Regions from separate parts of the Psychrobacillus sp. FSL W7-1493 genome, predicted to be linked through region 2. Evidence: riboswitches for the same ligand, from Rfam matches in the RefSeq annotation. Region 2 holds a riboswitch; each other region holds the start of a gene.
The links. Region 2 has a riboswitch for cobalamin ahead of MKX96_RS00590 (hypothetical protein). Riboswitches for the same ligand answer to the same signal wherever they lie in the genome.
Positions count from the first base shown of each region.

Region 1: linked by a shared signal. The riboswitch ahead of MKX96_RS16640 (ABC transporter substrate-binding protein) and the one ahead of MKX96_RS00590 (hypothetical protein) in region 2 are both predicted to bind cobalamin.
Region 3: linked by a shared signal. The riboswitch ahead of MKX96_RS18465 (ribonucleoside-diphosphate reductase subunit alpha) and the one ahead of MKX96_RS00590 (hypothetical protein) in region 2 are both predicted to bind cobalamin.

Region 1 covers NZ_JBBOSB010000001.1:3,360,568-3,362,839, reverse strand. Annotated here, with positions in the region: gene MKX96_RS16645 (DUF1963 domain-containing protein) at 1-378, shown strand, start outside; cobalamin riboswitch at 913-1,054, shown strand; gene MKX96_RS16640 (ABC transporter substrate-binding protein) at 1,175-2,128, shown strand; gene MKX96_RS16635 (FecCD family ABC transporter permease) at 2,133-2,272, shown strand, end outside.
Region 2 covers NZ_JBBOSB010000001.1:118,033-120,304, forward strand. Annotated here, with positions in the region: gene MKX96_RS00580 (metal ABC transporter solute-binding protein, Zn/Mn family) at 1-261, opposite strand, end outside; gene MKX96_RS00585 (hypothetical protein) at 576-752, shown strand; gene MKX96_RS00590 (hypothetical protein) at 1,103-1,321, opposite strand; cobalamin riboswitch at 1,549-1,734, opposite strand; gene MKX96_RS00595 (MFS transporter) at 1,834-2,272, shown strand, end outside.
Region 3 covers NZ_JBBOSB010000002.1:189,575-191,846, reverse strand. Annotated here, with positions in the region: gene MKX96_RS18465 (ribonucleoside-diphosphate reductase subunit alpha) at 1-1,060, opposite strand, end outside; cobalamin riboswitch at 1,226-1,404, opposite strand; gene MKX96_RS18460 (DUF2569 domain-containing protein) at 1,608-2,132, shown strand; gene MKX96_RS18455 (DUF2569 family protein) at 2,157-2,272, shown strand, end outside.

The sequences.
Region 1 (2,272 bases), 3.2 Mb from region 2:
AACGAATTACATAAAATAAACGATCAATCTGCAAGGACGAAACCTTTTCCATTAAAACCGAAACTAGTTGAGAATGATGCTCCCGCCTGGGACTCTGATGATATACCACCAGAAATTGTAGACGAGATTTTACGCATTGAATTAGAGGATGCGATCGAATATTACGATGATATCGTGGAAGATATCTATCCTATGCATAAGGTTGGAGGATATCCTTCCTTTACCCAGAGCGGAGTCTCCTATGGTGACGAATATCCCTTTGTCTTTCAGATAAGCTCTGATGCGAAAGCGCAATTCAACATAGTAGACAGTGGTAGCTTCTATTTTTTCTATAATCAAGACAAACAAGAGTGGATTGTGTACTGTGATTTTTATTAATAGCATTAGGGGTGAGTATCTCTCGAATATTTTCTAATAGGAGATGGACATTTTTTACTTAAGCTACAAAAATGCTACTCCCCTAGCTTTATAGAAGGTCAGAAAGTGAAACGTGAAATGATTTCGATAATATGAATGTAAAAATTTCACTGAAATCACCTTTAATCAATTACTACTGTTTTTTTACCTCGCTTGAGCTGGAGAAGATTCATTTCTCAAAATAGTTAAACACGAACCTTTTCTAAAATTGATTGTAGCGGCAGGCGGTGGCACAAGTAGGGATGAGTGAGACAGCTCAGACATCACAACCTTGCGCGTAAGCGACAGGTGATGACTTATCGCTCCCCCCCTCGAAAGATCGTCCGAGATATGAGCGAAAATCAATTCTACTTTCCACATATAAAAGTATATAAACTTGAATATTCTTTATTAATTGTTCGTATTTTTGAAATTATGAAACGGATGCCTTTCTCAAATCCCGACATCATCTCGACAACATCTAAATATAAGGTATAATAAATGCAAGAAACAATAGAATAACATTTGCGTAAAGGTGCTCTAGTTATTGGATACTAGAGTTAAAAGGGAAGCTGGTTAGAGTCCAGCGCGGTCCCGCCACTGTAAGTGATGCATGTGCATCATAAGCCAGAAAACCTGCCTTTATGTGCACACCCATTACCTACGCGGATAGGTCTGGTGTAGGTCCGCTTTCGGTATTTTTGGCAGATTTATACCTATCTATCTCTCATCCTAGGATGGGGGATTTTTTATTGTTTAAAATTAGGAGGAATGAAGGATGAAAAAGTTTTGGTTATTAATTGGGATAGCACTGTTTGTATTGGCTGGGTGCAATGATTCCGAAACACTTCCGTTAGAAAAAGAAGATAGTGTAGAGGTTGGTAGCTCGGAAACAGCATTTCCGCTGACTCTCACTGATGCAGTAGGACAAGAGATTACGCTAGAGGAAGCCCCAACATCAATTATATCTATGATTCCAAGCAATACCGAAATTCTATTTGCTTTAGGGCTAGATGAAGAAATTATCGGTGTGAATGATTATGAGAGCTACCCTAAGGAAGCCTTAGAAAAAGAAAAAATTGGTGGCATGGAGTATAACATTGAAAAAATAATCTCTTTAAGTCCGGATATCGTATTCGCTCATGAATCCATTGTTTCAATGGCAGAGTCAGGATTACAGCAGCTTCGAGATGCTGGTGTAAAGGTATTTGTGGTACAGGATGCAAAGGATTTTAACTTAACCTATAAAACTATTGAACAAATTGGCCGAGCAACGGGGAAATATGAGGAAGCACAAGCCGTTATAGAGGATATGAAGGCAAAGGTTGATGAAATTCAAGAAAAAGTTGCAAAAGTAGAGACAAAGAAAACAGTATTCGTAGAAACTTCCGATGTACCAGAAATTTATACTCCTGGTAATGGGACATTTATGCAAGAAATTTTAACGATGGTCAATGCAGAAAATATTATGGCCGATCAAGATGGCTGGTTTCAAGTTAACCCAGAGGAAATAGTAAGCCGTAACCCAGATGTTATGTTAATCACCTATGACTACGTAGAAGGAATTGTAGAAAAGGTGAAACGGCGTGATGGTTTTGACACAGTGACTGCCATTCAAAATGATGAGGTGGTACAAGTGGATGAGGATGCAACGAGTCGTCCAGGTCCACGTTTAGTAGAAGGCCTAGAGGAAGTGGCTAAGGCTATTTATCCGGAGGCATTTAGTGAGTAAATCAATGATCGGTTATATCTTGTCACTGGCTACGTTAATCGTAGCCATTTGGCTAGGTGTGTCGGTCGGATCTGTAAAGGTACCGATCAGTACTTTATGGGATACGGGTACAGATGCGATTGCAACAAATATCGTCTGGAAGAT
Region 2 (2,272 bases):
TAGGCCATTATAAAAGATGATATCTGCATCTTCTAATACTTGTAGGTCCCCTTGTGTTGCCTTGTAAAGATGTGGATCTACACCTGGCCCCATTAAGGATTTAACCACCACATAATCGCCGGCAATCTTTTTAACCGCATCTCCAATTTGACCCGTAGTTGTGACTACTAGGGGCTTATCGTCATTAGCCTTCCCGGAATTATTGTCACTACAGCCAACCAATAAAAAACTCGCAATCAAAAAAACAAAGAACTTTTTCACTTAGCACACTCCTTTTCCTTTGTTATAAATTATTTCCTTAAGGAAACTTTTAGAATAAAAAAATATAATTTTCTTTCGTGATAATAAATTTCCTTAAGGAAAGATTTGTTCAATAGGTTAACATTTCGATTTTGAATTGTCAAACTAATTTATGTAAAATTGAAAAAAATGTGACTACATAATTTATGGGCACTATTCTCAAATTAAATAATATCGGTTACTGATTTTTTACAGTTCTTAAGAAAACGATTTTTTCGTATGACTTTTAGACAAGTGCTATACTGTAGAAACAATGATAGTGGGGAGGTAATGATATGCAATATTCAAAATCTAAAATGGAAGAGCTTGTGAAGTTTAGTCCAGACTTAGCAAAAAGATTGAAGGAAGTAATGAAGGAGCATGACTTAGAAAAAAGTTTTGCTTTGAAAGCTTTGTACCATTCAGAAGTAAAAGACGGCGGGAAATATCAAAGGGATTACCAGGATCTTTAAACTTGAGAAAAAGGAGGCTGGGTCAAACCTCTCCTCCAAATAAAAAGCCTCGAAAATTTTTACGAACTAGTAAAGTTTTTGGGCTCATATTCCATGATTTACAGTTGTTTTCCGTTACGGCAGAATCATTTCGGGGGAATGACTTCCATCTCCTCGTTGTTGTCTCCTCCTCTACAAACAACTAGAATAGAGAAATTCCTTAGAAGGAAGTATCTAGCAAAAAAATAGTAAAACGTGAAATCAAATAGACGATTTCACGTTTTTTATTTATTGATTAGTTATGTACCAAGCACTCTTTATGGAATCCTTTTAACACATGTAGCTGTCAAAAGGATGAATACTCCTAAGACTTACTCTTCTTTTTGTCCAGAAATCTCATTTTTCATTTGATGGTGTGCATCCATTAAATGACGATGCATAATTTTTTTTTCCTCTATGCTCGAGGTTGAATTAAGCTCAATGTCTTTTTTCAATTCCTCAAAGGTAGACTGTAGTGATATTGATGTATTTGTAACATGGTTTGTCATTAATACTTGTCTAAAGTATGCAATATAAATATCTTTTTTCATTTACAAATTCCTCTCTTTTGTACGTAAAAAAGCATCCTCTTTTTTATAAAAGAAGATGCTAGTTAGTATAATTTTTTGATCAGTACGATTAGAAACTTAATAAAATCCACTATGAAAACAGGACCGTAGTAGCCCCTGTAATTTTATTATGTTTTTCGTACGACAGTAAAATCAAGCAATTGCTTGTTCATAGCTGACTTAACACCCTCCTATCCGCGTAGGTTTTCGGTGTGTACTTGAAATAGGCAGGTCTCCTGGCTCATGTTCATAGCTCTTCTTTCCTTCCCGTTGTTACACAGTGGTTTATAAAGAATCGCTCCCATTTACAGTTGCGGGACAGCGTCGGTCTTTCACCGAACTTCCCTTTTAAGTTCTTTTGCTGACAAAAGAACACCTAAATCTACACATTATTTAATTGTTCTTTCAATATAACATAAAATCTATTCAATGTAGCAAATTTGGATAAGCGACAGGTTGCACCTCTTTTTATAATCATTGGAGAGGTGAGGTAAATGTTTTTGAATAGAACAAGGGATTCCTATCAGCTGTATATTTTTATTTGCTTTGTATCGCAATTATTTTTTACGTATATATTTACAGTCAGCTTGTTGTATCACGTGAGCGTAGTTAAGCTGGATCCGTTGCAACTTGTTTTGGTGGGAACGGTACTAGAGTTATCTGTATTTCTATTTGAAATTCCAACAGGAGTGGTATCCGACTTGAAGAGCCGAAAGCTGTCCATTATTATTGGGTATTTTTTAATAGGAATAGGTTTTTTATTAGAGGGATTGTTTCCCTACTTTTCGATAGTTTTATTGGCCCAAGTGGCGTGGGGGATAGGTTATACCTTTACAAGTGGATCTCAGCAAGCTTGGATTGCAGATGAAATAGGAGAAGAAAAAGCTTCTATGGCATATCTGAGGGGAGCCAAGGCTGGGAATTTGGGTCAAC
Region 3 (2,272 bases), on a different contig from region 2:
GACGAACCTCATGCGGATCAAACAAATGCCATTCTTCTCTTGCATCAACCCTCTCCATGAATAAATCCGGCAAGCATATACCTGTGAAAATATCATGCGCTCGAAGGCGATCATCTCCATTGTTTAGGCGTAAGTCTAAAAAAGTAAAAATATCCTTATGCCAAGCATCCAAGTAAACAGCTACTGCTCCTTGTCGTTGGCCAAGCTGATCGACGCTGACTGCCGTATTATTTAACTGTTTAATCCAAGGTAGAACTCCACTAGATGCTCCCACGAATCCTCGTATAGAAGAGCCACGGCTACGCACCTTCCCCATATATACACCGATACCCCCTCCAAATTTAGATAGAGTAGCTACGTCTGTATTACTGTCGTAAATACCTTGCAGACTATCATCTACAGTGTCTATAAAGCAGCTAGAGAGCTGTCCATGCGGCTTCCCAGCATTAGATAAAGTTGGAGTTGCAACCGTCATATATAAATTGCTCATCGCCCAATAAGCTTCTTTTATTTTTTCAAGACGGTTTACTTTTTCGTCCTTCATAAGTGTCATAGCTATAACAAGCCAGCGTTCTTGTGGCAACTCTACAATATTCTTATTAAAATCCTTCGCTACATAGCGATCTAAAAGGGTTTTTAAGGCTATATAGGTAAATAGGAAATCTCTTTTTGCGACAAGGAGATTTCCTAGCTGCTCTAACTCCTCATTCGAATAACTTTCCATAATAGAGGGATTATATATTCCCTTTTTAGCAAGGATCCGTACGTTCTCTGCAAATTTTGTATAGACGGCATCTGCGGTTGTGTTTCTGCGTTCGGCTTGCTGTGAATAGACTTCTGCTAAATATATTCTTGAGGCTACAAATGTCCAAAATGGCTCCTGTTCATCTAAAAAGCTTAGTGCATCTAGAGACATAGCTTTAGACCAAGCAGCAATTGTGCCTTCCGGGTGTTTTTGTAACCACTTGTGATGCGACTTAACTAAGGGCGCTATCTTTTCTTCTCCAAATTCTACTATTAACTGCTGTAATACCTGCTGTTTTTCTGTATTCGTAATAATTGCCAATTCAAATTCCTCCCTATTTTTTATATACAAAAAAAGCGATGCCTCCAGCCTCTTCGGCTGAGTCATCGCTCATGATTTTAAAGTAGGAAACAACAAGACATATCGTTCGTTTTAAGATAGAGTCTCTCGCCCCCACCTCTCAACCCCCGAAGAAAGTGTTGCTTCACCGATAAAAAGGCAGGTCTACTGGCTCGTGTTTCTCCCTTCTGCTGGCCTTCCCACGAAATATCGCAGTGGCATATTCAACAGTCGTCTACACTTACAGTTGCGGGGACAGCTTCGGTCTTTCACCGAATTCCCTTTTAAACCATAACGGTACCTTTTCATCGTATAAATACTATATATTGTGTTTTGATTACTTATATACCCTAACATATTGTGTTTAAACTTGTACATAGGTAAAAAGACTATGAGTTAGGTCTTACATCTTATTTTCAGAATAACTCTGTCACAAAATTGCGAATCCAATATTTTCTGTATATTATAATTATAGCGACCTATAAAAATGGTAAAATATCTTAATTTTAGGAGAGTGTTAAATATGATTGCAAGCAATTCCGCGAGGTCGACCTCTAAGGACTTATTACCCCAAGGACCAGTTGGTATTGGTGGCTGGCTGATACTTCCACTTATCGGACTTATTACCTCACCGTTTGTTATTATTGCCTATCTCATGATAGATGTTTTCCCTTTTATGACGGCTGAAGGTTGGGAGAGTATAACTAGTAGGAGTGGAGAGTATTACCACCCTTTATTTGGCCCAATTGTAATAATAGATCTCATCATTTACCTTGCTCAAAATTCTTTAGTTATCGTATTACTCATTCTTTTCTTTAAAAACAAAACCATTTTCCCTAGAGTAATGATCACCTATCTTACCACAATACTAATATTAGATATTCTCATAGGCTATATAAATTTGCAAATCGTAGAGAGTGTGTTTGAACCCGATCCTTTAACGTCCCAGCACTATATGTTTAATGTAATACGGGCTATGGTAAGTACCTCGATTTGGATTACTTATTTTAGTAAATCCAAGAGAGTAAAGAATACATTTGTAAAGTAAACATACGATAGGAGGTAGTTCTCAATGACTGTTACTAATGTATCTATACAACCACATAATGGACCCTCAGGAATTAATGGTTGGCTAATTCTGCCCTTGATCGGTTTGCTATTTGCACCATTTCACTATTTACTTAGATT